DNA from 3 places in the Streptomyces sp. WY228 genome. Region 3 is predicted to be linked to each of the others. Evidence: riboswitches for the same ligand, from Rfam matches in the RefSeq annotation. Region 3 holds a riboswitch; each other region holds the start of a gene.

What was found. A riboswitch is a leader RNA that binds a small molecule or an ion and turns the genes downstream of it on or off. The one in region 3 is predicted to bind thiamine pyrophosphate.
Region 1: another riboswitch for thiamine pyrophosphate. It lies ahead of thiO (glycine oxidase ThiO); the one in region 3 lies ahead of KV381_RS27785 (thiamine ABC transporter substrate binding subunit).
Region 2: another riboswitch for thiamine pyrophosphate. It lies ahead of thiC (phosphomethylpyrimidine synthase ThiC); the one in region 3 lies ahead of KV381_RS27785 (thiamine ABC transporter substrate binding subunit).

The regions. Positions count from the first base shown of each region.
Region 1 is NZ_CP079114.1:1,953,986-1,958,255, forward strand. It holds gene KV381_RS08345 (NAD(P)/FAD-dependent oxidoreductase) at 1-1,005, opposite strand, end outside; gene KV381_RS08350 (hypothetical protein) at 1,132-1,473, opposite strand; TPP riboswitch at 1,526-1,639, shown strand; gene thiO (glycine oxidase ThiO) at 1,636-2,847, shown strand; gene thiS (sulfur carrier protein ThiS) at 2,844-3,122, shown strand; gene KV381_RS08365 (thiazole synthase) at 3,125-3,919, shown strand; gene pknB (Stk1 family PASTA domain-containing Ser/Thr kinase) at 4,086-4,270, shown strand, end outside.
Region 2 is NZ_CP079114.1:4,220,809-4,225,078, forward strand. It holds gene KV381_RS18410 (IclR family transcriptional regulator) at 1-301, shown strand, start outside; gene KV381_RS18415 (SsgA family sporulation/cell division regulator) at 403-840, shown strand; gene KV381_RS18420 (YibE/F family protein) at 895-2,241, opposite strand; TPP riboswitch at 2,312-2,445, shown strand; gene thiC (phosphomethylpyrimidine synthase ThiC) at 2,438-4,228, shown strand.
Region 3 is NZ_CP079114.1:6,318,439-6,322,708, reverse strand. It holds gene KV381_RS27790 (iron ABC transporter permease) at 1-944, opposite strand, end outside; gene KV381_RS27785 (thiamine ABC transporter substrate binding subunit) at 1,025-2,119, opposite strand; TPP riboswitch at 2,201-2,317, opposite strand; gene rlmN (23S rRNA (adenine(2503)-C(2))-methyltransferase RlmN) at 2,371-3,477, opposite strand; gene KV381_RS27775 (phosphatidate cytidylyltransferase) at 3,587-4,270, opposite strand, start outside.

The sequences.
Region 1 (4,270 bases), 4.4 Mb from region 3:
CGACCCGTCGCCGCGCCACAGCAGGGTGTCGGCGTCCGCGTGGTGGCCGGCGTACTGCACGAAGCGGCCGAACTGCTCGGACCAGAAGTACGGGACGGGGTCGTAGACCGGGACCGGTTCGCCGCTCCGCGCCGCCAGGATCGCGGCGGCCGCGGTGCGCGGACCCTGGAGGGCGTTGTCCCAGTGGTGGACCAGCAGGCGTGTTCCGTAGCGGGCGGAGGGAAAGGAGGCGCAGTCGCCGACCGCGTACACATCGGGCAGCGAGGTGCGCAGCGCGCTGTCGGCGGTGACCGAGCCGTCCGGGCCGAGCTCGACCCCGGAGCCGGCCAGCCAGCCGGTGGCGGGGCGGGCGCCGATGCCGACGACCACGGCTCCGGCGGGCAGGGTGCGGCCGTCGGTGAGGACGACGGCTCCTTCCTCGACGCGGTCGACCCGGGCTCCGGTGAGGAGTTCGGCACCGCTGTCGGCGTACCAGTCGGCCATCGGGGCGGCCACCTCGGCGGGCAGGGTGCCCGCGAGCGGGCGGGCGGCGGCCTCGACGACGGTGACCGCGCAGCCGGCGGCCCGGGCGGCGGTGGCGAACTCCGCGCCGATCCAGCCCGCCCCGACGACGACCACGTCGTGCTGCCGGTCCAGGACGGGCCGCAGCCGGGCGGCGTCGTCGAGGGTGCGCAGCAGATGGACGCCGGGCACGCCCTCGGCGCCGGGCAGGGTGATGGGCTCCGCGCCGGTCGCGAGGATGAGGGAGTCATAGCGGACGGGGCCCTCGGCGGTGTCCAGCACATGGTCGGCGGCGCGCAGGGCGGTGACGTCCAGGCCGAGGCGCAGGGTGATGTCCAGCGCCTCGAAGTCGACGTCGAAGGCGGAGTGCTCGGCCTTGCCGAGCAGGACGGCCTTGGAGAGCGGCGGGCGGTCGTAGGGCTGGTGGGGCTCGGCGCCGATCAGGGTGACGGGCCCGGCGAAGCCCGCCTCGCGCAGGGCCACGGCGCTCTGCACGCCCGCCATGCCCGCTCCGACGACCACGACGTTCCGGTCCGGACTCTTCTGCGTCTGCTGCTCGCTCACCTGCCCACCTTAATCACCTGACGCATCGTCAGGAAGGCGGTCGGCGGAATGCCGGAACGACGGCCGTCAGGAGGGCACTTCCTCCACCACGCTGGTCCCGCTGCCCTCCTGGGACTCCCACCGCCACCGCTCCTCCAGCCGCACCCGGCCGTCCGCGAGGTCGACGACGGTGGAGAGGCAGTGTCCGGACGAGGTCGTTCCGTCCTGCTTGAGCTGGACGTAGCGGAAGTCCAGCGCGTCCCCGTCCCGGGTGCCGACGAGATGGCCGCGGACGACGTCGCCGCCCGTGTACTCGGCCCAGATCCGGCCGCCTTGCTCGTGGTACGTGAAGCGGGTGCGGGTGCCGACCTGGCCCGGGGCCTGGTCGGCGACGGGCGCGAGGACGAGTCCGTCGAGCGAACGGGCCATGGTGGCTGCTCCCTGACTGGGCGGTGGACGGCGGGGTTTATGGTGGCCAAGGTAGAACACTCACGGGAGCCCGGACGCACCGGGCTGAGAGGGAGGCTGGACGGCCTCCGACCGTACGAACCTGCTCCGGGTCATGCCGGCGAAGGGAGGGGTTGGACACCCATGTGCGCCTCGGGGAACACCTCAGGAGCCTCACGGAGAACCGCCGGATCCGACGTCCTCGTCATCGGGGGCGGCATCATCGGTCTGGTCACCGCGTGGCGGGCCGCCCAGCGGGGGCTGCGCGTCACGGTGGCGGACCCCGCACCGGGCGGCGGCGCCGCACAGGTCGCGGCGGGCATGCTGGCCGCCGTCACCGAACTGCACTACGGCGAGCAGATGCTGCTCGGGCTCAACCTCGCCTCCGCCGCCCGCTATCCGGCGTTCGTGGCCGAGCTGGAGGAGGCGAGCGGCCGGGACACCGGCTTCCGCACCTGCGGCACGCTCGCCGTCGCGCTGGACTCCGACGACCGCGCGCATCTGCGCGAACTGCACGCCCTCCAGGAGCGTTCGGGGCTGGAATCGACCTGGCTGAGCGGCCGTGAGTGCCGCCGTCTGGAGCCGATGCTGGCCCCGGGCGTGCGGGGCGGCCTGCGGGTGGACGGCGACCACCAGGTGGATCCGCGCCGCCTCGCCGCGGCGCTGCTGACCGCGGGCGAGCGGGCCGGGGTCGCGTTCCGCCGGACGACCGCCGAGCGGCTCACCGTCGCCGGGGGCCGGGCGGCCGGGGCGCTGCTCGGCGACGGTACGGTGTTCGCGGCCGATCAGGTCGTGCTCGCCGCGGGCAGCCTCAGCGGCCGGCTCGCGGGGCTTCCGCCGGAGTTCGTGCCGCCGGTCCGCCCGGTCAAGGGCCAGGTCCTGCGGCTCACCGTGCCACCGGCGTACGCCCCCTTCCTCAGCCGCACCGTGCGCGCCGTGGTCCGCGGCGGCCACCTCTACCTCGTACCGCGCGAGAACGGCGAGCTGGTCGTCGGCGCCACCAGCGAGGAGCTGGGCTGGGACACCACGGTGACCGCCGGCGGGGTGTACGAGCTGCTGCGCGACGCCCATGAACTGGTGCCCGGCATCACCGAGCTGCCGCTCACCGAGACCCTGGCCGGTCTGCGCCCCGCCTCGCCCGACAACGCCCCGCTGCTCGGCCCGACCGCCCTGCCCGGTCTGCTGCTCGCCACCGGCCACCACCGCAACGGCGTCCTGCTGACCCCGGTCACCGGGGACGCGATGGCCGACGCCCTGACCACCGGCGAGCTGCCCGAGCCGGCGCGCCCCTTCGCCCCCGGCCGTTTCGCGGCGACCGCCCCCGCCGCCCCCGTACTCCAGGAGCAGCCCGTATGACCCAGCAGCCCGCCGTCCCGGATGCCGTCGCCGTACCGCGAGCAGCCGCACCGGAGGCCACCGCGACCGCCACCGTGTCCGTCTCGGTGAACGGGGAAGCCCGTGCCGTGGTGGCCGGGACCGCCCTGGACGCCCTCGTCGCCACGGTGACCCCGGCCCGCTCCGGGGTCGCCGTCGCCGTCAACGAGAGCGTCGTCCCGCGCGGCCGGTGGGCCGCCACGCCGCTCGGCGAGGGCGACCGCGTCGAGATCCTGACCGCCGTGCAGGGAGGCTGACCATGTCGGACGACGTCTTCTCCCTGGGGCCCGCCGCCTTCGGCTCCCGGCTGATCATGGGCACCGGCGGCGCCCCGAGCCTGGAGGTGCTGGAGCGCTCGCTGATCGCCTCCGGCACCGAACTGACCACCGTGGCGATGCGCCGGCTGGACCCGACGGTGCAGGGTTCGGTGCTCTCGGTGCTGGAGCGGCTCTCCATCCAGGTGCTGCCGAACACCGCGGGCTGCTTCACCGCCGGTGAGGCGGTGCTGACCGCCCGGCTGGCCCGGGAGGCGCTCGGCACCGACTGGGTCAAGCTGGAGGTGATCGCGGACGAGCGGACCCTGCTGCCGGACACCGTCGAGCTGCTGGACGCGGCGGAGACCCTGGTCGACGACGGGTTCGTCGTGCTGCCGTACACCAACGACGATCCGGTGCTGGCCCGGAAGCTGGAGGACGTGGGCTGCGCGGCGATCATGCCGCTCGGCTCCCCCATCGGCTCCGGACTCGGCATCCGCAACCCGCACAACTTCGAGCTGATCGTCGAGCGTGCCGGGGTGCCGGTGATCCTCGACGCGGGCGCCGGGACGGCCTCGGACGCGGCGCAGGCGATGGAGCTGGGGTGCGCGGCCGTGATGCTGGCCTCGGCGGTGACCCGGGCCCAGGAGCCGGAGCTGATGGCGGGTGCGATGCGTCATGCGGTGGAGGGCGGGCGGCTCGCGTACCGGGCGGGGCGGATTCCGCGCCGCCGCTTCGCCGAGGCGTCGTCGCCGGTGGACGGGCGGGCGGTGCTGGATCCGGAGCGGCCGGCGTTCTGAGCCGTCGGTACGTGTCCGGGGGCGCTGCCCCCGGGCCCCCGCTCCTCAATCGCCGGAGAGGCTTGAGGAGGGGCTTGAATTGTCCCTGTCACGGATCGGCTGCAGAACGGACCCGGGAGTGCCCCGGCCCGTCCGGGGTGTCGGTGGCGGCTCGTAGACTCTCGGGGTGGACACGACCCTCCAGGACCCTCTTGTCGGGCAGCTGCTCGACGGCCGGTATCGCATTGAGGCGCGCATCGCCGTCGGCGGGATGGCCACGGTCTACCGGGCCGTGGACACCCGCCTGGACCGGGTGCTCGCCCTCAAGGTGATGCACCCGGCGCTCGCCACCGACGTCTCGTTCGTCGAGCG
Region 2 (4,270 bases), 2.1 Mb from region 3:
CCGCGAGGACCACCTCGACCGGCACCCCGTACGCCCGCTCACCCGTTACTCAGTGCGAGATCGCGCCACACTTCTGGAGCGGCTGCGCACCCTCCGACGAGGTGAACCGGTCATCGAACGCCAGGAGTACGCACTGGGGACCGTGTGCGCCGCGATTCCCGTCACAGCCGGTGCCACCATTGCGGCGATGGCCATTTCCGTACCCCTGGAGCGGGAAGATCGGTTGCTGCCCGCAGTCGAACAGCTACGTGGCGAAGTCGCCAGCCTCTTGCGTTCGTTCGTGTTCTCTATCAGTATCTGAAAAATCACTCCTTGTGATCTGCTATCGCGTGCACCACGATGGCGTCAATAGGGCCATGGGGGATCATTCCTGGCCAGTTTCATCTACTGCGGGGTTGAACGATGCGCGAGTCGGTTCAAGCAGAGGTCATGATGAGCTTCCTCGTCTCCGAGGAGCTCTCGTTCCGTATTCCGGTGGAGCTCCGGTACGAGGTCGGCGATCCGTACGCCATCCGGATGACGTTCCACCTGCCCGGCGATGCCCCTGTGACCTGGGCGTTCGGCCGCGAACTGCTGCTGGACGGGCTCAACAGCCCGAGCGGCGACGGAGATGTGCACATCGGCCCGACCGAGCCCGAGGGCCTCGGCGATGTGCACATCCGGCTCCAGGTCGGCGCGGACCGTGCGCTGTTCCGGGCAGGAACGGCGCCACTGGTGGCGTTTCTCGACCGGACGGACAAGCTCGTGCCGCTCGGTCAGGAGCACACGCAGGGTGACTTCGACGGGAATCTGGAGGACGCGCTCGGCCGCATCCTCGCCGAGGAGCAGAACGCCGGCTGACCGGGCGGGTACAGCCGACGGTCCGTCATCCTGTCGCGCGCCGACAGCCCGTCATCACTTCTTGCGTCGACGGCCCCGGCCGCTCCGCGCGGGCGCGGCCGTAGCCGTCTGCGCGCCGCCGGGCCCCGGGCGGTCCGCGGAGACGACCAGCGCGGCGAGCACCGTGGTCACCGGCACCGAGGCGACCAGGCCGATCGACCCGACCAGGGTGCGGACGATCTCCTCGGCGACCAGCTCGCTGTTGGCCACCGTCCCCACACTGCTCTGGGCGATGGAGAAGAGCAGCAGCAGCGGCAGCGCCGCGCCCGCGTACGCCAGCACCAGGGTGTTGACCACCGAGGCGATGTGGTCCCTCCCGATACGGATACCTGCCCGGTACAGCCCCTTCCAACCCATCTCCGGGTCGGCCTGGTGCAGTTCCCAGACGGCGGAGGTCTGTGTGACCGTCACATCGTCGAGCACCCCGAGCGAACCGATGATGACACCGGCCAGCAGCAGACCGCTCATGTCGATGTCCGGGTAGAGGCCGTGGATGAGGCCGGTGTTGTCGTCGGTGTTGCCGCTGAGGCTCGCCCAGCCGATGAACAGGGACCCCAGCAGCCCGATCAGCAGCAGCGAGATCAGCGTGCCGACGACCGCGACCGAGGTACGGGCCGTCACCCCGTGACAGAGATAGAGCGCAGCCAGCATGATCGCGCTGGCCCCGATCACCGCCACGACCAGCGGATTCGAGCCCTGCAGGATGGCCGGCAGGATGAACAGGGTCAGTACGACGAACGACACGGCCAGCGCCACCAGGGCCATCAGCCCGCGGAACCGGCCCACCAGGACCACGGCGAGCGCGAAGATCCCGGCGAGCAGCGCCATCGGGACCTTCCGGTCCACGTCGGTCACGGAATACTGGAGGTCGCGCGGCGCGTCGGGCGCGTAGGCCACGACCACGCCCTGACCCTCCTTCAGCTGCCGGGGCGCGTCCGGCTGGACCACCTCGACGAACCTGCGGCCCTTGTCGTCGCCGCTGGTCACTTCGATGGTGGCCTTCGCGCAGTCCCCCTCCTGCTCGTTGACGGCCTCCCGGCCCGAGGGTGTGGAGGTGTCGCCGGTCGGGGGCACCTGCGCGGCGTTGACGTCCGCGCAGTCGACCTTGACCACCTGGACGACCTTGCCGTCCTGGGTCTGCCGGTCGAATCCGACGCCGGTGCGCTCGTGGTCGGGCACGCCGCCGGGCCAGAACGCGATCAGGCCGACGACGACCGCCGTCGCGAACGGGATCAGCACGGCGGCGATGACCTTGCGCAGGTGTCGGGAGACCGGCGCGGCGGGCCCGTGGCTGTGCGTGTGGCCGTGGCTGTGGCCCTGGGGCGGCGGCTGGGGTGCGGGGTCGCTTTGGGGGGAGGTCACGGGGCGATCATCGCAAGAACGGGAGGGCCCTCTGGTCAGCTCGCCGGAAAGGACGCTAGCGTGGAGGCACCTTTGCACACGCGGGAGCTCGGAGCACCGGGCTGAGAGGGCGCTGATCGCCGTACATCCGTACGGGACTCGCTGCGCCGACCGCCGAACCTGTTACCGGGTAATGCCGGCGTAGGGAGTAGGTCTCATGACCACATCGGACGCACGCACGCCTGCCTCGAAACAGAACGCCGCGCACCAGGGCGACGAGGCCGGGAAGTCCATCGGCTGGCACAAGGGGTACGTCCAGGGCTCGCGCCCGGACCTCCGGGTGCCGGTCCGACAGGTGCACCTCACCAACGGCAAGGACGTGACGCTGTACGACACGTCGGGGCCGTACACCGATCCCGGCATCGACACCGATGTCCGCCGCGGTCTCGCGCCCCTGCGGGAGAACTGGATCATCGCCCGCGGTGACACCGCGGAGTACGCGGGTCGCCCGGTCCGCCCCGAGGACGACGGGCTCAAGCACACCTCGCCGCGCGGCGGGCTGCGCAACCTCGACGCGGTGTTCCCCGGCCGTCCGCGCCAGCCGCGCCGGAGCCGCGACGGACGCCCCGTCACCCAGCTCGCGTACGCCCGCCGGGGGGAGATCACCCCGGAGATGGAGTACGTGGCGATCCGGGAGAACGTCGAGGCCGAGGTCGTCCGTGAGGAGATCGCGGAGGGCCGGGCCGTACTGCCGGCCAACGTCAACCACCCCGAGATCGAGCCGATGATCATCGGCAAGCGGTTCCTGGTGAAGGTCAACGCCAACATCGGCAACTCGGCCGTCACCTCCTCCATCGAGGAGGAGGTGGACAAGATGACCTGGGCGACGAAGTGGGGCGCCGACACGGTCATGGACCTGTCCACCGGCCGCAACATCCACACCACCCGGGAGTGGGTGCTGCGCAACTCCCCCGTGCCGATCGGCACCGTCCCGCTCTACCAGGCCCTGGAGAAGGTCGACGGCCGGGCCGAGGAGCTGACCTGGGAGATCTACAAGGACACCGTCATCGAGCAGGCCGAGCAGGGCGTGGACTACATGACGGTCCACGCCGGCGTGCGCCTGCCGTACGTCCCGCTGACGGCCCGTCGCAAGACCGGCATCGTCTCGCGCGGCGGCTCGATCATGGCGGCCTGGTGTCTGGCGCACCACAAGGAGTCGTTCCTCTACGAGCACTTCGAGGAGCTCTGCGAGATCCTCGCGACGTACGACGTCACCTACTCGCTGGGGGACGGACTGCGCCCCGGGTCGATCGCGGACGCCAACGACGAGGCGCAGTTCGCCGAACTGCGCACGCTGGGCGAGCTGAACACGATCGCCAAGCGGTTCGGCGTGCAGACCATGATCGAGGGTCCCGGGCATGTCCCGATGCACAAGATCAAGGAGAACATCGACCTCCAGCAGGAGATCTGCGAGGAGGCGCCGTTCTACACGCTCGGCCCGCTGACCACGGATGTCGCGCCCGCCTACGACCACATCACCTCGGGCATCGGCGCCGCGATGATCGCCTGGTGGGGCACGGCGATGCTCTGCTACGTCACGCCCAAGGAGCACCTGGGGCTGCCCAACCGGGACGATGTGAAGACCGGCGTGATCACCTACAAGATCGCCGCCCACGCGGCCGACCTCGCCAAGGGGCACCCGGGCGCGCAGGAGTGGGACGACGCGCTGTCCGACGCGCGGTTCGAGTTCCGGTGGGAGGACCAGTTCAACCTGGCCCTCGACCCGGACACGGCACGGGAGTTCCACGACGAGACGCTGCCCGCCGAGCCCGCGAAGACGGCGCACTTCTGCTCGATGTGCGGGCCGAAGTTCTGCTCGATGAAGATCTCCCAGGACATCCGGCGTCAGCACGGCGGTTCCCAGGAGGAGATCGAGGAGGGCATGGCCGAGAAGTCGAAGGAGTTCGCGGCCGCCGGCAACCGGGTCTACCTGCCTATCGCCGACTGATCCGTTCCGGCACCATGGCAGGGACCACCGGGCCCTGTCATG
Region 3 (4,270 bases):
TAGTAGCCGAAGCCGTAACCGCCGGCTCCGCCCGCTCCGTCGAAGGAGCGCTCCACCAGCACGCCGAGCGGCAGCAGGATCAGCAGCAGGGCGGTGAGCAGAACGCCGCCGAGCAATGCCCACTGGCCCGCGCCACGCGGCCTCCGCGAGGTCTGCGCCGGATCGACCAGCTTCAGCGCCCGCTCCCGGCGGCGTACGGTCGCGGCGTGCACGGCGAGGATTCCGCCGACCGCGGCGAACTGCACCAGGGTCAGCACGGCGGCCGTCGGCAGGTCCAGCAGTTGCGCGGTCTGCCGGTAGATCTCCACCTCCAGGGTGGAGTACGCCGGTCCGCCGAGGATCTGTACGACGCCGAAGGAGGTGAACGTGAAGAGGAAGACCATCAGCGCGGCGGCGGCCACGGCCGGGGCGAGCGCGGGCAGCGTCACCCGGCGGAACGCGGCGAACCGTCCGGCGCCCAGCACCCGGGCGGCCTCCTCCTGACGCGGGTCCAGCTGGGACCAGAGCCCGCCCACCGTCCTGACGACCACGGCGTAGTTGAAGAAGACATGGGCCAGCAGGATCGCCCACACGGTGGTGTCGAGACGGACGCCCCACAGCTCGTCGAGGAGCCCGCCGCGTCCGAGCAGCGCCAGGAACGCGGTGCCGACGACGACGGTCGGCAGCACGAACGGCACGGTGACGACCGCGCGCAGCACCTGCTTGCCCGGGAAGTCGAAGCGCGCGAAGACATACGCCCCGGGCAGCGCGATCAGCAGGGTGAGCGCGGTCGAGGCGAGGGCCTGCCAGGTGGTGAACCAGAGGACGTCGAGGATGTCCGGGCGGCTCAGCACGTCACCGATCCGCCCGAACTGCCAGTCGCCGCCCGCCTTGAGGCCGCGGCCGACGATCGCGGTCACGGGGTAGGCGAAGAACACCGCGAAGAACGCGACGGGCACGGCCATCAGGCCGAGCCGCACCGCGGCCCCGCGCCGCCCGGCCCCCCGGACGGACGGCGCGGGCCGGGCGGTGCGCTCCTCGGGCCCTACTTCAGGACCAGCGACTGCCACGACTGGATCCACTGCTCACGGTTGGCGGTGATCTTCTCGGGCGCGACGGTGGGAGGCGTCTCGACGCTCTCGCCGTGCTGCGTGAACAGCTCCGGCAGCTTCGCGTCCTTCACGACCGGGTTCACGAACATGGTGAGCGGCATGTCCTCCTGGAACGTCTTGCTGATCATGAAGTCCAGCAGCGCCTTGCCGCCCGCCTCGTTCTTCGCCCCGGTCAGCAGCCCGGCGTACTCGGTCTGCCGGAAGCAGGTGCCGGTGGCGACCCCGGTGGGGGCCTCCTTCGGCTGCGGGTCGGCGTAGAGCACCTCGACGGGCGGGCTGGAGGCGTAGGAGACGACGAGCGGCCGGTCGGCCTTGGCCTTCTTGCCGCCCGCGGAGCCGGAGAACTCCTCGTTGTACGCCTGCTCCCAGCCGTCGACGACCTTGACGCCGTTGGCCTTGAGCTTCTTCCAGTACGCCTCGTAGCCGTCCTCGCCCTCGGCGGCGATGGTGCCGAGGAGGAAGCCGAGACCGGGCGAGGAACTGGCGGCGTTCTCGGTGACGAGGAGGTCCTTGTACGCGGGCTTGATCAGGTCCGCGAAGGTCTTCGGCGGCGCGAGCTTCTTGTCGGCGAAGTACTTCTTGTCGTAGTTCACGCAGATGTCGCCGGTGTCGACGGGCGTGACCCGGTGCTTCTCGTCCGTCTGCGTGTCCGCCGCGACGCGGTCCAGGCCCTTGGCCTCGTACGCGGTGAACAGGCCGTTGTCGAGGGCGCGGGAGAGCAGGGTGTTGTCGACGCCGAAGAAGACGTCGCCGCGCGGGGAGCCCTTGGTCAGGATCTCCTGGTTGAGCGCGGCCCCGGCGTCGCCGCTCTTGAGGGTCTTGACCGTGTAGCCGGTCTCCTTCGTGAACGCCTTCAGCACGTCCTCCGAGACGTTGAAGGAGTCGTGGCTGACCAGGGTGACGGTCTTGGAGCCGCTGCCCTTGGAGGCGCCGGAGCCCGCCGAGCCGTCGTCGCCGCAGCCCGCGAGCAGGGTGACGCCGAGGGCGGCGGCGAGCGCGGTCGCCGCGTACTTCGTGGTGGTGTTCATCTGATTCCTCCTGGAGGTGACCAGGAAGAGACGCGGCCCCGCCCGCTGTCCGGCGAACCGGAAGCGGGCAGGGCGCAACAGCTTGAGTAAGGTCCGAACTTCCTACCCGGAATGACCCGGGCGAGGTTCAGAGGGTCTGCGGCCAACCTGTCCTTGGTGCCGCACTCTCAGCGCTGTGGCGCTCCCCTGTCGGAATATGAAGTTGATTTCGGGCCCAGGCTACACCGGCGGTTTCCGGCCGCCCGGGGAGGCTAGCGCTCGGAGGCCGCCAGCTGACCGCAGGCCCCGTCGATCTCCTGGCCCCGGGTGTCCCGGACCGTGACGGGCACGCCGTGCGCCGCGATGGCCTCGACGAACGCCTTCTCGTCCTCGGGTCGCGAGGCGGTCCACTTGGAGCCGGGCGTGGGGTTGAGCGGGATCAGGTTGACGTGCACCCGCTTGCCCTTGAGCAGCCGGCCGAGCAGGTCGCCGCGCCAGGCCTGGTCGTTGATGTCCCGGATCAGGGCGTACTCGATGGAGATCCGGCGGCCGGACTTCTCCGCGTACTCCCAGGCGGCGTCCAGCACCTCGCGGACGTTCCACCGGGTGTTGACGGGGACCAGGGTGTCGCGCAGCTCGTCGTCCGGGGCGTGCAACGAGACGGCGAGGCGGCACTTGAAGCCCTCGTCGGCGAAGCGCAGCATGGCCGGGACCAGGCCGACGGTGGAGACGGTGATCCCGCGCTGCGAGAGGCCGAGGCCGTCCGGCTCGGGGTCGGTGAGCCGGCGGATCGCGCCGACGACGCGGTTGTAGTTGGCGAGCGGCTCGCCCATGCCCATGAAGACGATGTTGGAGAGCCGCGCGGGGCCGCCGGGCACCTCGCCGTCGCGCAGGGCGCGCATGCCGTCGACGATCTGGTGGACGATCTCGGCGGTCGACAGATTGCGGTCGAGGCCGGCCTGTCCGGTGGCGCAGAAGGGGCAGTTCATGCCGCAGCCGGCCTGCGAGGAGATGCACATCGTGACGCGGTCCGGGTAGCGCATCAGGACGGACTCGACGAGCGTGCCGTCGTGCAGCTTCCACAGGGTCTTGCGCGTGGTGTCGTCGTCGCAGCTGATGTGCCGGATCACGGACATCAGGTCGGGGAACAGCGCCTCGGCGAGCTTCTCCCGCGACGCGGCCGGGATGTTGGTCCACTGGGCCGGGTCGTGCGCGTACCGCGCGAAGTAGTGCTGCGAGAGCTGCTGGGCGCGGAACGGCTTCTCACCGGTCGCGGCGACCGCTTCCTTGCGCTCGGCGGGCGTGAGGTCGGCGAGGTGCCGCGGCGGCTTCTTGGCTCCGCGGGGCGCGACGAAAGTGAGTTCTCCGGGCTTAGGCATGGTTCATCCAGTGTCGCAGACAGACGGGTGAGGGCCCGCCGCCCTGTGGACGACGGACCCTCACTCGTGGAACGTGCAGGTGGGACAGGGTGCCGGAGTGCCGGGAGACTCAGCCGGAGCCCACGAACAGCACCAGCAGCAGCCAGACGACCGGTGCGGTCGGCAGCAGCGAGTCCAGCCGGTCCATGATGCCGCCGTGGCCGGGGAGCAGGGTGCCCATGTCCTTGATCCCGAGGTCCCGCTTGATCATGGACTCGCCCAGGTCGCCGAGGGTGGCGCTGACGGCGACCGCGAGGCCGAGCAGCAGACCCTGCCACCAGGCGCCGCCGTCGATCAGGAACTCCATGCACAGCGCGCCGGCGACCATCGCGAAGGCGACGGCTCCGAACAGGCCCTCGCGGGTCTTGCCGGGGCTGATGCGCGGGGCGAGCTTGTGCGTGCCGAAGCGCCAGCCGACGGCGTAGGCCCCCGTGTCGCTGACCACGGTGAGGACCAGGAAGGTCAGCACGCGCCACGATCCGTCGTCCGCCGTCAGCAGCAGGGCGACGAAGGTGGCCAGGAACGGCACGTAGAACGCCGCGAAGACCCCGGCCGTGACGTCCTTCAAATACCCGTCCGGCGGTTCGGTCATCCGCCAGACCAGCACCGCGAGGGCCGTCAGGGCCATCGCGATCCAGGCCCCCTCGGGCCCCCGTGCGTAACCGGCGACGACCATCGCGGCTCCGCCGACGGCCAGCGGCACCAGGGGCGCCTTGATGCCCTTGCGTTCCTGGAGGCGGGAGGTGAGCTCCCA